DNA from 3 places in the Brucella sp. NBRC 12953 genome. Region 3 is predicted to be linked to each of the others. Evidence: riboswitches for the same ligand, from Rfam matches in the RefSeq annotation. Region 3 holds a riboswitch; each other region holds the start of a gene.

Region 1 (4,943 bases), on a different contig from region 3:
AAATACCTTGGGATCGGCTACCGAACCTGCTTCCACCACAAAGCTTTCAAACTCATCGTGATCATGCTCGTGACCATCAGCATGATGAATTTCATGATGCGATTTGCGATTGGCAATATCGTCTTCCGTACCCACGCCAAGACCGAGCAGCACGTCTGCACCAAGCTTGCCGAAGCTTGCTGGCACCATGTTGACGCGACGCGTTGAGCGTTCAGCCACATCGGCCTTCACGCTATCAAGTTTCGATGGATCAACGAGATCGGCTTTGTTCAAAACAATAAGGTCAGCTGCATGAATCTGATCCTCAAAAAGTTCCTCTAAGGGGCTTTCATGATCAAGAGATTCGTCCGCTGCGCGTTGTGCATCAACCTTGTCATGATCATCTGCAAAACGACCTTCGGCAACGGCGGCAGCATCGATAACAGTCACTACACCGTCAACCGTTACCTGTGTCTTGATTTCAGGCCAGTTGAACGCGGCGACCAGCGGCTGTGGCAGCGCCAGTCCTGAAGTCTCGATCACGATATGATCAGGACGATCCGCACGATCCAGAAGCTTAGTCATGGTCGGAATGAAGTCATCGGCAACAGTGCAGCAGATGCAACCATTGTTGAGTTCGATCACGTCTTCCTCACGGCAGCTTTCAATACCACAGCCTTTCAGAATTCCGCCATCGACGCCCAGATCACCAAACTCATTGATGATAAGCGCGATGCGCTTTCCATTGGCATTTTCCAGCAGATTGCGGATCAGCGTCGTCTTGCCGGAACCTAAGAAGCCGGTGATTACGGTCGCTGGAATCTTTTGTCCCTGCATCGAATTATCCCTTCATTTTGAGCGGCAGACCTGCCGCCATGAAATAAACTTCATCCGCCACTGATGCCACGGCCTGATGCAAAAAACCGGCATGATCGCGAAACTCCCGCGCCATCTGATTTTCCGGCACAATGCCTAGGCCAACTTCGTTGGAAACGAAAACAACCGGACCTGAAAGCGGACTCAACGCCGCTATCAGTGTCTCGGTTTCAGCAGCGATATTCTGCTCTGCCATCATCAGATTGGTGATCCAGAGCGTCAGGCAATCGACCAGCACGAAGCGGTCATGCCCCGCATGTTTTTCAAGCGCCCCAACAAGGTCGAGTGGTTCTTCCACCGTCTGCCATTCACGTCCGCGACGGTCGCGATGAATGGAAATACGGCTTTCCATTTCCTTGTCGAATGCACGTCCTGTCGCGAGATAGACTGGCTGAAGTCCTGAGTCCTCAACCAGTTTCTCCGCAAACGACGACTTACCAGAACGGGCTCCGCCAAGAACGAATGTAATTTTTGCATTTTCATTTCTGGGCGGAGCCATAGGTATCAGCCTTCAATATCCGACTTTGCATAAGCCTGAATGAACCAGCCCAGCGCAAGACCAATGACGGCCCACATGAACAGGTTTGTTGCAAGCGATGCGACTGCATATTGCGAAGCAAGCAGCGATGGGATTGGCGATGCAATATCTTCAGGATGCGGTGCACCATAAAGATGTGGTGCGATAATCAACACAAGCCCGAGAATTTTGGAAATGATCTCACCACGCAAAACCAGCAGATAAATGCCGACGCCGCTTAACACCACTGTCAGAATCCACCAGAGCTGGCGCTGCGCCAGATCGGCTGCGGGCATCGCAGGCAGTTCCGGCGAAAGCCCCAAAGCTGGCAGGAAAGCGACTGCAAAGAAACCGGCCACACCCCAGAAAATACCGTTCTGCGGCGTAATACGACGACCAAGCAACAGAGCAACACCGCCCAAAAGCAGGGCAAAACCTGCGCCAGCTACGAGATTGGCGAGCAATGTATTGCCAAGACGACCAAACGGCAGTTCTGCCCCGGCCTCACCTTCACCTTCGCTGGTTGCAGCTGCTGCATGATCGTGCGGTGCAGCCGCTTCGGCTGCATCACCATGACTATGACCGCCACCAGCGTCTTCATAAGTTTCCGCCTGAATGATCAGCGGAACGGTTTTCAAGTACATGGCAGGCGTCACGAGAAGCCCTGCCAAAATGCCAGCAGCAAGCGTGGCCAGAAGATATCGGATAAGCATTTTAGTCCCTCAACAACGGCAATTCGCGCCGATAGCCGTCCACCATCGGGCGTTGCTCAATTCCAATTCAAAAAGCTAAACGGCTTAGTGGCAGGGAAAACCGTATGAATGACGCGTGTCGTGCGCTGAATCGTGCAGCGTATCGGAGTGAGCAAGACCCACGCCATAAATCAGAAAAGCACCAAGAAGCAGCGACACGACAGCCGTGCCAAGACGCGTTGCAAGCGGCATAGCTAAAGTGTTGGGAACAGAATTTTGGGTACGCGCAGCCATGACAACCTCCGTGCAGGCAGCAGGGAAAACCTCCCATGGGGTGCGGACAAAATGTCCTTCACGCAACAGGCAGGTCTCCTGGCTCACGGGTCGTAGGGTTTGAAGCTGCCTTCCCAGAAACGCTGTGTTTCCAGTGGCCGCCGGTTAACCGGCTTGCCTCATCCCTCTCCGCTCTACAGTCGCGGGGTCGGCTGCGATAAAGACGCCCGGATTGGGTCCGTCCGTCGCATTCCCTTTTGGTATCGTCGGGATTCGTCCCGGCAAAACCTGTTGTGTAAACCGACACTAGGCTTTCACAAATGCGGCGTCAATCGAGTGCAAACAACGCATCAATATCCAGACAGTTTTCAAGGCCGTCAGCCAGCTCATCAAGTGCCGTTTCAATGCCAGCACGATAATTCTCGACTGAACTGCTCACGCCGAGCGTTGCAAGAAATTGCCGACGGAACTCATCCGCACCAAAAAAACCGTGCAGGTAAGTCCCCATTACCCGACCGTTCGCCGAGACTGCCCCGTCATCGTGATCGCCGATCCGCGCGAATGGGCGGATAGCATCGGGACCATTTGTCCGCCCTATATGAATCTCGTAGCCATCAAGTGCTGCATCATAAAGTTGCGAGTGAGCCTCAACATTGCGCAAGACTTTTTCTGGTTCCATCATAGTGTTGACGTCCAGCAACCCCAACCCGTCGATGTCGCGCACCTGACCCTCGATACCCTCCGGGTCACTGATCCGGTTGCCGAGCATCTGAAACCCACCACAAATACCAAGCACATGCCCGCCGCGCCGCACATGGAGCTGCAAATCACGCTCCCATCCGTTTTCGCGAAATGCAATCAGATCGGCAATCGTTGATTTCGTGCCCGGTAAAACCACAAGCCCTGCGTCATGCGGCAAAGGCTGTCCCGGCGGAACCATGACAACCTCAACCTGGTTTTCTGCCTTCAGCGGATCAAAATCGTCGAAATTCGCAATACGCGGCAACAGGGGGACTGCTACTTTCAACGCCTTGGCATCGCCGCGCGTGGCTCGTTCCAGAACGACCGAATCTTCAGCAGGCAGTCGTGACACGGCTTTCAACCATGGAACAACCCCAAAAGAACGCCAGCCCGTAAAGCGGGTAATCGCTTCCAGACCGTCATCAAACAGCGAAATATCGCCGCGAAACTTGTTAATCATGAAGCCGCGCACCATGGCGCGATCTTCATCCGGCAGAATTGTATGCGTACCGACCAGCGAGGCAATCACCCCGCCGCGATCAATATCACCCACCAAGACGACTGGCACATTTGCACGCGTGGCAAAGCCCATATTGGCGATATCACCGGCGCGCAGATTGATTTCGGCAGGCGACCCCGCACCTTCGATCAACACCAGATCGGCGCCTTCACTGACAATATCAAAGGATTCCATCACCGCAGCCATCAGTTGCGGCTTTAACTGCTGATAATAGCGCCCACGCGCCTCGCCACGCACTTTACCCTGCACAACCACCTGACTGCCCATATCAGTCTGTGGCTTCAGCAGAACCGGGTTCATATGAACCGATGACGGCTCGCCGCAAGCCAGAGCCTGAAGCCATTGCGCGCGCCCAATCTCGCCGCCATCATCGCTGACGGCTGCATTATTCGACATGTTTTGCGGTTTGAACGGCCGGACTTTCAGCCCGCGATTGCGTGCAACGCGACAAAGACCGGCAACAAGCACGCTTTTGCCGACATCCGAACCCGTTCCCTGAAACATGATTGCGCGTGTCATGCGAGCTTGCCTATCCCAACTTCATGCGACTGGCAATCGCCAGCGGTTGCGGCAACCTTATATGCAAAAATGCGCATCAGTTTATTACAAAAGTGAGCAACATTATTCCAATGGAGCGTTGGCAGCCACGCGCCATTGTGATCTAGTCGCCTCAGGAGGGTGCGGTGCTCATAGGGAGGAAACCATGGATACTGCCGACCAGAACCAGTTTGAACTCAATGAAGATCAACTCGCCATTCAAGATATGGCGCGCGGCTTCGCATCGGATTTTGTTGCGCCTCATGCACTGCGATGGGATCGCGACAAACATTTCCCGATTGACGTTATAAAGGAAACCGGACCGCTTGGCATGGGTGGCATTTATGTTCGCGAAGACGTAGGTGGATCGGCACTTAAACGCTCTGATGCGGTCCTTATTTTCGAGGCGCTTGCCGAGGCTTGCCCAGCTTTTTCAGCGTTTATTTCCATCCATAATATGGCAGCATGGATGATCGATACGTTTGGCAATGAAAGCCAGCGTCAGACATTTTTGCCTAAACTTACGTCGATGGAATGGCTTGCGAGCTATTGCCTGACTGAACCCGGTTCAGGCTCCGATGCAGCCGCACTTCGCACCCGCGCAGAGCGGGATGGCGATCACTATGTACTTAACGGCACCAAGCAGTTTATTTCCGGTGCGGGAGCTACCGATCTTTATGTAACTATGGTGCGTACCGGCGAGGACGGTCCGAAAGGAATTTCTACCATCGTTGTGCCGAAAGATGCGCCCGGCCTGTCGTTTGGCGCCAATGAGCACAAGATGGGTTGGAATATGCAGCCCACCCGC
Region 2 (4,943 bases), on a different contig from region 3:
CTAGGCAAACAGCTGCCCTATATCGCGCTTGCTTTTCTCAACTTCCTGATGCTGACGGCCTTTGCTGTTTTCATATTCCGTGTGCCATTCACAGGCAGTTTCCTGACCTATGCCACGGCGGCGCTTCTCTATGTCATCATTACGACCGGCATGGGCTTGGTGATCTCAACCTTTATCAATAGCCAGATTGCGGCGATCTTCGGCACTGCATTGCTGACACTCATTCCCGCAGTGCAATATTCTGGCATTATCGATCCGGTCTCGTCTTTGCAGGGGGCAGGTGCGTTTATCGGCAAGATTTATCCGACGACCTATTTCGTGACGATCTCGCGCGGGACTTTCTCAAAGGCGCTCGATTTCTCCGATCTCGCCGGATCATTCCTGCCGCTGCTGATTGCCATACCGGTTCTTACCGTTCTCGGCATTGTACTTCTCAAGAAGCAGGCGGGCTGAGATGCGGATTTCCAATATATTCCAGCTTGGCGTCAAGGAACTGCGCGGACTGGCGCGTGATCCGATGCTTCTGCTGCTTATCGTCTATGCCTTCACACTTGCGATCTATACCGCTGCAAAGGCTATGCCGGAAAATCTCAACAATGCTGCAATCGCAATCGTTGATGAGGATCAGTCACCGGTTTCGGGTCGCATCACGACTGCGTTTTATCCGCCGTATTTTGTGCCGCCAAAGCTCATCTCATCTCATGAGATGGATAAACGGATGGATTCTGGCCTCGATACGTTTGCGCTCAATATCCCGCCGAATTTTCAGCGCGATCTGCTTGCCGGGCGTTCGCCAACGATTCAGCTGAATGTCGATGCAACGCGCATGAGTCAGGCCTTTACCGGCGGCGGTTATGTTCAGTCGATAGTTTCCAGCGAAGTGAACGAGTTTCTCAATCGCTATCGCGGGGATACGCAAACACCGGTTGGACTTAACCTACGCGCGCGCTTCAATCAGGATCTGAACAAAGGCTGGTTTGGTGCAATCACCAATGTCATTTCATCGGTGACTATGCTTTCGATCATTTTGACGGGGGCAGCTCTCATCCGCGAGCGCGAACATGGCACCATCGAACATCTGCTGGTCATGCCGGTGACGCCACTTGAGATCATGGTCTCCAAGGTCTGGTCCATGGGGATGGTGGTTCTAGTGGCGACTGCCTTTTCGCTGGTTGTGGTTGTGCAGGGCATTCTGGCGGTGCCGATCAATGGTTCGCTGACACTGTTTTTAGCGGGTGCTGCATTACAGCTTTTCGCGACCACGAGCCTTGGCATTTTCCTAGCAACGATTGCTGGTTCTATGCCTCAGTTTGGGCTTTTGCTTATGCTGGTTCTGCTACCACTACAGGTTCTCTCAGGCGGTACAACGCCGCGCGAAAGTATGCCGGAAATCATTCAGAATATCATGCTGGCGGCACCCAACACGCATTTCGTGATGCTCGCGCAATCGGTGCTGTTCCGCGGTGCTGGACTCAATGTCGTGTGGCCGCAATTGCTGGCCATGATTGTAATCGGAAGCGTTCTTTTCTTCTTTGCACTGCGTCGTTTCCGCGACTTCCTGAGATGAAAAATCCATACAGTTCAACCATCTGAATCAATTGGTTCTGAATGTGATTCAGATGGGGCACATTGTTGCAGTTGATAATCTGCCATCCCCTTGCTATCGCTCGCCACAGGAAACGGTTCTGTCCGCAAGGATGGATGAAAAGGGAACACGGTGAGGCTCATTTGAAGAGCTGAGACCGAGACTGCCCCCGCAACTGTGACCGGCGAGTCATCCTCCCATGATCGTAAGTTGCGATCATAGCCACTGAATATTCACGTTCGGGAAGGCGGAGGACCGATGAAGACCCGGAAGTCAGGAGACCTGCCGTATCCAGTCACCCATGGCTGACACGAGGGGTGTCCAGTCGCGGCCGTCCGTAGCGGTGACATTGTGAAATGTTGCCGTGGGACAAAGACAAGGCGCTTCCGCCCTGATTTCTGACACCTGCGGTGAAGCAAGGCTTGCACGCAGGAAGTAGAAATAATGCATATTCTCAAACTATCGGCATATCTCGCATCCACCGTTCTGGTGGTTACGCCGCTCGACGTATTCGCTCAGACGAAGGCAAGCGTGCAGGATGGCGTTGTGCTTGATACGATTGTCGTCACACCGTTGAGGCGTGCAACGTCTTTGCAGCGCTCCACATCGTCCGTCACGGTCATTGATCGGGAGGAAATCGACCGATCAGCAGCGCCTGATTTGCAATCGCTTCTTCAGTACTATTCGGGAATTTCGATTACCACCAATGGCGGGCAGGGATCGTCTTCCAATCTCTACATTCGCGGTATGTCGTCAAAACAGACGGTTGTTCTCGTCAACGGTGTGCGAACCGCATCAGCAACGACCGGAGCAACAGCGCTTTCCAATATTCCACTGAGTTCAATTGATCGTATTGAAATCGCGAAAGGCGCGCATTCCTCGCAATATGGTGCGGATGCGATGGGAGGGGTTATCAACATCATCACCAAACAGGGCGGAGCCTGCGGTGAGCGCTCCTACTGCGGAAGTCTGACAACGGGGGTTACGCATCCATGGGGCGGTTATGCGTCCGGTTCGCTTCAGGGACGCAGCAAGGACGGCATTGATTATGCCTTTGGTGCCGCTGTCACAGGCACACAGGGATATAATTTTACGACTCCGGATTCTTTTGGTTATGAGCCTGATCGTGATGGTTTTCTGCAGGGATCGTTTAACTTCTCGCTGTCGAAGGATTTTGATTGGGGGAAGATTTATACTGATGGCCTCCTGAGCCGCGGCCGCAATCAATATGATGCCAAAGCACCGTCTGCTAACGAAGCGTATACAACAGCATTTAGCGGCAAGTTGGGTGCGCGTATCGATCACACAGCTGATTGGTCTTCGACGATCGAGCTCAGCTCTGGTCTCGATCACAGCCGAAATTTCCGTAAGGGGGTTAGCGGGTCTGATCTGTTTGAAACTAAGCGCTATGGCATCTTTGCCTCGACGGAAAAGCAGTTTGAAACGGGCAATGTTTCGCATGTGGTGACCGGTGGCGTTGAAGCTTACCGCGAGGAAGTCAGCGCTACGACCGAATATGCCAAAACCAGTCGTGATCTGGCTGCGGTATTCGGGCAATACTCGCTCGAATATGATGCGCTGCGCTTTGATGGCGGTGTGCGCTACGATTATAATGAGCAGTTTGGTGACGTGGTCACGTATAATCTCGGCGCGAGCTACGAAATTCTGCCGGATCTCGTGCTGCGTTCTTCGTTTGGCACGGGCTTCCGTGCGCCGACCTTTAATGAGCTTTACTATCCCGGCTTTGCGAATGCCGATCTGCAGCCGGAAAAATCCCGCTCGTATGAGATTGGTCTGAACTGGCAAGCAACAGCCGATACAAGTCTCGATTTGGCTTTCTATAAGACATGGCTACGTGATGCGATCATGAGCACGGCACCTTCCTATCTGCCTTACAATATTGCGCGTGCAGAAGTGACGGGTTTCGAAGCGGCGCTGTCTCATCGCTTCAACGAAACTTGGGCGGTGAAAGGATCGCTAGACCTCAAGAAGCCGATTGATGAGGATACCGATAACGATCTGCCATATCGCGAGCGGGTGAAGGCGACAGCTGAAGTGAATTTCAAGCCTATAGACAAGCTCGATCTAACGGCTCGGTTGCTTTACGGCGGTTCGCGCTACACAACTGCCGCGAATACCAAGAAGCTTGATCCTTATGTGACGGCTGATTTCATCGCACTGTATGACATCGACACACAATCGCAGTTGAAGCTTTCGGTAGAGAATATTTTCGACAAGGATTACCAGACAACGTCCGGCTATAATGCACCGGGGCGCAGCTTTAATATCGGGCTGACGCGGAATTTCTGACGAGATGCGCAACATGAAAACGCAGTCCGGGTTATGGAAAATCAGGTTTGGCCTTTTGGCCGGCCTGTTTCTGACTGCGTTTCATCCCGCTCATGCGGATGGATTGCCCAAGCACGTCGTGTCGATCAATGTCTGTACAGATCAGCTGGCAATGCTGCTGGCAGATGCCACTCAGCTGCGGTCGGTGTCGTATCTCTCGCGTGACCCGCTTCTGTCTGTGATGACCGAGAGAGCAAAACAGCTGCCCATCAACCATGGGCAGGCTGAAGAAGTGTTCCTCATGAAGCCTGATCTGGTGCTGGCGGGCACGTTTTCTTCGCGTGCCACGGTTGGGTTGTTGCGGGATTTGGGTGTGCAGGTAGAGGAATTCGCGCCTGCACGCTCTTTTGAGGATATCAAAGCGCATATGAAGCGCATGGGCGAATTGCTCGGCCGTGAAAGCGAAGCAACTCGGCAGATTGCAGACATGGATATGGCTCTTTCAGCAATCCAAAAGCCTGACCATAAACAGACCGTCGCGCTCTATTATGCGAATAGTTATACGTCGGGACGCGGCACGCTGATTGATGAAGCAATCCGTCTGGCCGGGCTTGATAATATCGCCGATAAGGCGGGCGTTCGTGGTTCAGCTATGCTGCCGCTGGAAATGCTGGTTATGGAAAAGCCTGATATTCTGGTGCGCGGATCGCGGGGACGACCGCCCGCACTGGCCTTTGAGAATTTCGAGCATCCGGCATTGCGCGCGCTCGAAGGGCACACGCGAAGCGTGGCGCTAAACGATAATCTGACAGTATGTGGCGGGCCGTTCAGTGTTGAAGCTGTTGCGAAGCTCGCGGAGGCTGCGCGTGACTGAAACTGGTCGTTTTTATCTCCTGCTTGTTGTTCTTGGCTTGATGGTTCTGGTGCTATTTGCGCTTTCGCCGTTGGTTGGTCCGGCATCCATCAGTGTGGGTGAGAGCATTCGGGCGCTATTTGCCGGGCAGGGGGATGTGATCGTGTTGGTTATGCGCGAAATCCGGCTGCCGCGCGCTTTGCTTGCCTTGCTGAT
Region 3 (4,943 bases):
AGTTCAAACGATACCGGAAGACCAAACAGCATTGATGTCGATGCGTTGGCACCGATAGTACCCAGTGTAGCGAAGACCAGAATGCCCGCATAAAGCCAGTGGCGCGGGATGGTGAGCATCTTCACCCAGAGGCCGATCAGCGGCAGGTTCAGTACCAGAAGCATCAGATTGGCGACCAGAAGGCTTGCAACCAGCCCCCATACCAGCGGCGCATTGGTGACAAAGAGCAGTGGTCCCGGCTGCAAGCCGAATTGCTGGAAACCAGCCAGCATGATTGCCGCCGTTGCAGTGGTTGGCAGACCGAGCGTCAGCAGCGGCACGAGAGTACCCGCAGCCGATGCGTTGTTGGCGGCTTCCGGGCCTGCAACGCCTTCAATAGCGCCTTTGCCAAACTCTTCCGGATGTTTGGAAAACTGGCGTTCTGCTGAATAGGACAGAAAGCTTGAAACGTCCGCGCCGCCCGCTGGCATCGCGCCAATCGGAAAGCCGATTGCCGTTCCACGCAACCATGGCATCCACGAGCGCTTCCAGTCATTCTTGGTCATCCAGACTGAGCCTTTGACGGCGATGACTTCATCGTCGGGGCTGAGCTTTTTGGAAACCACCGCCAAGGTCTCGCCAATAGCAAACAGCGCCACCGCAAGCGTGGTAACATTGATGCCATCGAGAAGGTTCGGCGTGCCCATGACCAGACGGGCCTGTCCGGTCAGCTGATCGATGCCGATAAGGCCAAGCGTCAGACCGATGAACAGCGAGGTGAGGCCGCGCAATGTGGAATCGCCAAATGCCGCCGAGACGGTCATGAAGGCAAGCAGCATGAGCGCGAAATATTCCGAAGGTCCGAAGGAGAGGGCGAATTTCACCACCCACGGGGCCACAAATGCCAAAGCCAGCGTTGCAATCAAGCCTGCAATAAACGAGCCGATTGCAGCGGTTGCAAGGGCTGGCCCACCGCGCCCCGCTCGGGCCATTTTATTGCCCTCCAATGCCGTAACGATGGAGGCGCTTTCTCCGGGCGTATTCAGCAAGATCGAGGTGGTCGATCCGCCATACATGCCGCCGTAATAAATACCGGCAAACATGATGAGAGAACCGGCGGGGTCGAGTTTATAGGTAACGGGCAGGAGCAACGCCACTGTAAGTGCTGGGCCGATGCCCGGCAGCACGCCAACAGCCGTGCCAAGTGTGACGCCAATCAGCGCGTAAATAAGGTTTGATGGCTCAAGGGCCACCAGTAGTCCGTTGGCGAGGAGAGTGATTGTATCCATGTTCTTTCGCCTTAAACGAATTGTTCAAGCCAGCCTGACGGCAGCGATAGCTGCAGGCCGCGTGCAAAAATGAACCAGATGACGAATGAGAAGACGATGCCGACCGGCACACTTATCCAGAATTTGCGATAGCCAAATCCGCGCGCCGTTGCTGCAAACAGCAGACCCGTTGCGATGGAAAAGCCCATGGTTTTCATGGTCAGCATCTGGATAACCAGACCGCCAACAATCCACGCCATAGGTGAAATTTCCTGATGTTCACGTTCGGGAAACTCGCCCTTCAATGCGCTGATTACGGTCCAGATAGACAGGATGAATAGCCCAGCTGCAATGATATAGGGGACGGTTTTAGGCCCAACGGGCGAGTAAGACAGCACATTGTTGCCATAGGCCGTTGACCAGGCAATTGCGATAGCAATTGCAGCAAGGATTAGGGCTATGACAAGAGCTGCGTAGTCTGGCGCCGTTCCAGCGGAACGGCGCTCTCCATGCTGTTCAGATCCTGTCATTTGACGAGGCCGATTTCCTTGAGGATGGTTTCAGTGGAAGCCACATCTTTCTTGAGTTGCTCTTTAAAAGCATCGCCTGCAAGATAGGTATCGGCCCAGCCCTTGTCGGCCAGTGCCTTCTGCCAGGATTCAGACTTCACCATCTTTTCGATATCTGCATTGACGGCCGCTTCCTGTTCGGCGGTGATGCCCGGAGCGGCGCCGACCATGCGCCAGTTCTGGATCGAAACGTCGACGCCACCTTCCTTGAAGGTCGGAGCGTCGATGCCTTCAACGCGTTCATCGCTGGAAATACCGATAATGCGAAGCGTACCAGCCTTGATCTGTGGGTCAAATTCGCCATAGCCGGAAATGCCGACTGTTACCTGATTGCCAAGAATTGCAGCGAGCGCTTCGCCACCACCGGAAAAGGCAATGTAGTTGACTTTGGTCGGATCAACGCCTGCAGCCTTGGCAAAAAGACCAGCTGTGATGTGGTCCGTACCACCTGCCGAGCCGCCGCCCCAGGAAACGGAGCCCGGATCAGCCTTGAGCTTGGCAACAAGATCGCCGAGGTTCTGAATGTCGGACGATGCCGGAACGACGATGGCTTCGTATTCGCCGGTGAGGCGGGCGATTGGTGTAATCGCGTCGAGATTGACGGGCGAATTGTTGGTCAGGATCGCACCGACCATGACATAGCCGCCAACGATGAGCTGGCTCGGGTCGCCCTTGTTCTGGTTGACGAACTGCGCCAGGCCAATCGTGCCACCTGCGCCCGGAACGTTAATGACCTGAACGCTGCCGGAAATCTTTTCATCCTGAAGCACGTTCTGCATGGTGCGTGCTGTCTGGTCCCAGCCACCGCCCGGTGCTGCTGGCGCCAATACCTTGTAATCTTCAGCCGAAGCTGCACCCGCCATTGCAAGCGCTGCCACCGACGAAATGGCCAGAATCCATTTACGCATAAATCCTCCCTGAATGCACTTTGCGTGCATTTTGCTGCTGTCTTTGCGACAGCCCTCCTCAAAAACCCCTGCTTCCCAAGCAGAGACTCCTGATCTGGAGACTACAGGAGAGAATTACAATATACCAGCAAGCAGCATCGCTTGTTTTTACTTGCAATATCGTATTAGCAAAAAGTCTTATATAGCGATTTTATAGGGCTGAATAAGCGACCCGGCTCGCTTGACGCTTATATCGGTGCGATGTAATACAGTTACGACGGTTCCCCGACCGAGAGTGAAGGGGATTAATAGGGAACACGGTGAGGACGACCCAAAAGGGACCGAGACCGTGGCTGCCCCCGCAACTGTAAGCGGATTGCCGTTCATCCTTGTGATGCCTCAAAGCGTCATGTCACTGAGACTGTTCCAAACAGCTCGGGAAGGCAGATGAACAGCGAATATCTGTGAGCCAGGAGACCTGCCGTCTAACGTAGTCCATTGTCACGGGCGGGGATGCCCGGTGCAGGAGAGTTGGTTATGACAGCTTTAAGCGTCGCAGGACGTTGCCTCCCATCGTCATTCATATCCCCGGATATGTCCGTCTTCTTTACGCGCCGGATCGCTTCCGCCGTTTGATGCGGCTTTTTCTCTTATCATTTCGGGGTTTTAAATGAACTTTATCGGCAAGACGTCGTTTCGCGTTGCCTTCTCAGCAGTTGCTATTCTTGCGAGTGGCTTCGCTGCACAAGCTGCTGAAACTCAGTATCCGCTGACGCTGAAAAATTGCGGTCGCGATGTTACGTTCAAACAGGCACCAACCCGCGCTGTGGCCGTTGGTCAGAGCAGTACAGAAATTCTTTACAGCCTCGGTCTTGGCGACAAAGTTGTCGGTACTGCTGTCTGGTTTGGCCCTGTTCTGAAGGGTTTTGAAGAAGTTAATGCAAAGGTCAAGCGCCTTGCGGACAACGACCCAAGCTTTGAAAGTGTGCTAGCGGAAAAGCCTGAAATCGTCACTGCTGATTTTCAGTGGCACGTTGGCCCGATGGGCATTGTCGGTAAGCCTGAACAATTTGAAGAATTGGGCATTCCAACCTACACCTCACCCTCCGATTGTGTAGGCAAGGATAATTCCGGCGGCGGCGATGGCGTCCGCACGGCACCTTTCAAGATGGAAATCGTCTATCAGGAAATCACTGAACTTGCTGAGATCTTCAACGTACAGGATCGCGGTGAAAAGCTCGTTGCGGACTTGAAGGCTCGTGAAGCTGCTGCGCGTGAGAAAATTGGCTCCACAAATGGCAAGCTTTCCGCGATGGTCTGGTTCTCCAGCACGCAGATCGATGCTGATCCCTATGCAGCCGGTAAATTTGGTGCTCCCGCCTATATCCTTTCCGCGCTTGGCATCAAGAATGTGATCGAGAGCGAAGAAGAGTGGCCAACTGTCGGTTGGGAAACAATCGCGAAATCCAACCCGTCGATGATCGTTGCAGCGAAGCTTGATCGCCGTCGTTATCCTGCCGACGACATTGCTGTGAAGCATCAGTTCCTTGAAAGTGATGCTGTTACCAAGCTGATGCCAGCCGTCTCAGGCGGCCATGTCTTCGATATGGATGCGCAGTCGATGAGCACTTCGCTCCGCGTGATCGAAGGTATTGAAACGCTTGCTGCGGATATTGCCGCTTCGGATCTCAACAAGTGATAGCACGCGCAGCCACTTCTGGCATTCATCTGGGCAAGGGCATGAGCGGCAGGTTGCTTTTCGTAGCGCTGGCGCTTGTCCTGCTTCTCGGTGCCTTGTGGCTGGGCGCTGCAATTGGTGAAACTGCGATACCTCTGGACGTGGTGGCGAAAACAATCGCCAACCGCGTCTGGAATGCAGGTTATCCGCTTGAGCCGATAGATGAAGGTATTGTCTGGAGCTATCGTCTCAGTCGTGCGGTGGTTGCCGCATGTTGTGGTGCAGCACTTGCCCTTTCCGGTGTGGTGCTGCAATCGCTTCTACGTAACTCATTGGCCGACCCTTATATTCTGGGCATTTCCGCCGGTGCGTCCACAGGTGCGGTCAGCGTTGCCATTCTAGGCATTGGCGCTGGTGTTCTGTCGCTTTCGCTGGGTGCGTTTATAGGGGCAATCATAGCATTTCTTCTGGTCTCGCTGCTGGCGCTAAGAGCAGGGCGAGGAAACAGTGCAATCATTCTGGCAGGTATCGCGGGGTCTCAGCTCTTCAACGCATTGACTTC

What was found. A riboswitch is a leader RNA that binds a small molecule or an ion and turns the genes downstream of it on or off. The one in region 3 is predicted to bind cobalamin.
Positions count from the first base shown of each region.
Region 1: linked by a shared signal. The riboswitch ahead of ABWV94_RS10620 (CbtB domain-containing protein) and the one ahead of ABWV94_RS15515 (ABC transporter substrate-binding protein) in region 3 are both predicted to bind cobalamin.
Region 2: linked by a shared signal. The riboswitch ahead of ABWV94_RS10805 (TonB-dependent receptor domain-containing protein) and the one ahead of ABWV94_RS15515 (ABC transporter substrate-binding protein) in region 3 are both predicted to bind cobalamin.

Region 1 covers NZ_BAABSV010000004.1:59,956-64,898, forward strand. Annotated here, with positions in the region: gene cobW (cobalamin biosynthesis protein CobW) at 1-816, opposite strand, end outside; gene cobU (bifunctional adenosylcobinamide kinase/adenosylcobinamide-phosphate guanylyltransferase) at 821-1,354, opposite strand; gene ABWV94_RS10615 (CbtA family protein) at 1,360-2,085, opposite strand; gene ABWV94_RS10620 (CbtB domain-containing protein) at 2,170-2,358, opposite strand; cobalamin riboswitch at 2,410-2,644, opposite strand; gene ABWV94_RS10625 (cobyric acid synthase) at 2,666-4,117, opposite strand; gene ABWV94_RS10630 (isobutyryl-CoA dehydrogenase) at 4,302-4,943, shown strand, end outside.
Region 2 covers NZ_BAABSV010000004.1:102,404-107,346, reverse strand. Annotated here, with positions in the region: gene rbbA (ribosome-associated ATPase/putative transporter RbbA) at 1-453, shown strand, start outside; gene ABWV94_RS10810 (ABC transporter permease) at 455-1,567, shown strand; cobalamin riboswitch at 1,664-1,889, shown strand; gene ABWV94_RS10805 (TonB-dependent receptor domain-containing protein) at 2,030-3,895, shown strand; gene ABWV94_RS10800 (ABC transporter substrate-binding protein) at 3,909-4,748, shown strand; gene ABWV94_RS10795 (FecCD family ABC transporter permease) at 4,741-4,943, shown strand, end outside.
Region 3 covers NZ_BAABSV010000006.1:101,955-106,897, forward strand. Annotated here, with positions in the region: gene ABWV94_RS15500 (tripartite tricarboxylate transporter permease) at 1-1,268, opposite strand, end outside; gene ABWV94_RS15505 (tripartite tricarboxylate transporter TctB family protein) at 1,280-1,777, opposite strand; gene ABWV94_RS15510 (Bug family tripartite tricarboxylate transporter substrate binding protein) at 1,774-2,724, opposite strand; cobalamin riboswitch at 2,965-3,203, shown strand; gene ABWV94_RS15515 (ABC transporter substrate-binding protein) at 3,374-4,402, shown strand; gene ABWV94_RS15520 (FecCD family ABC transporter permease) at 4,444-4,943, shown strand, end outside.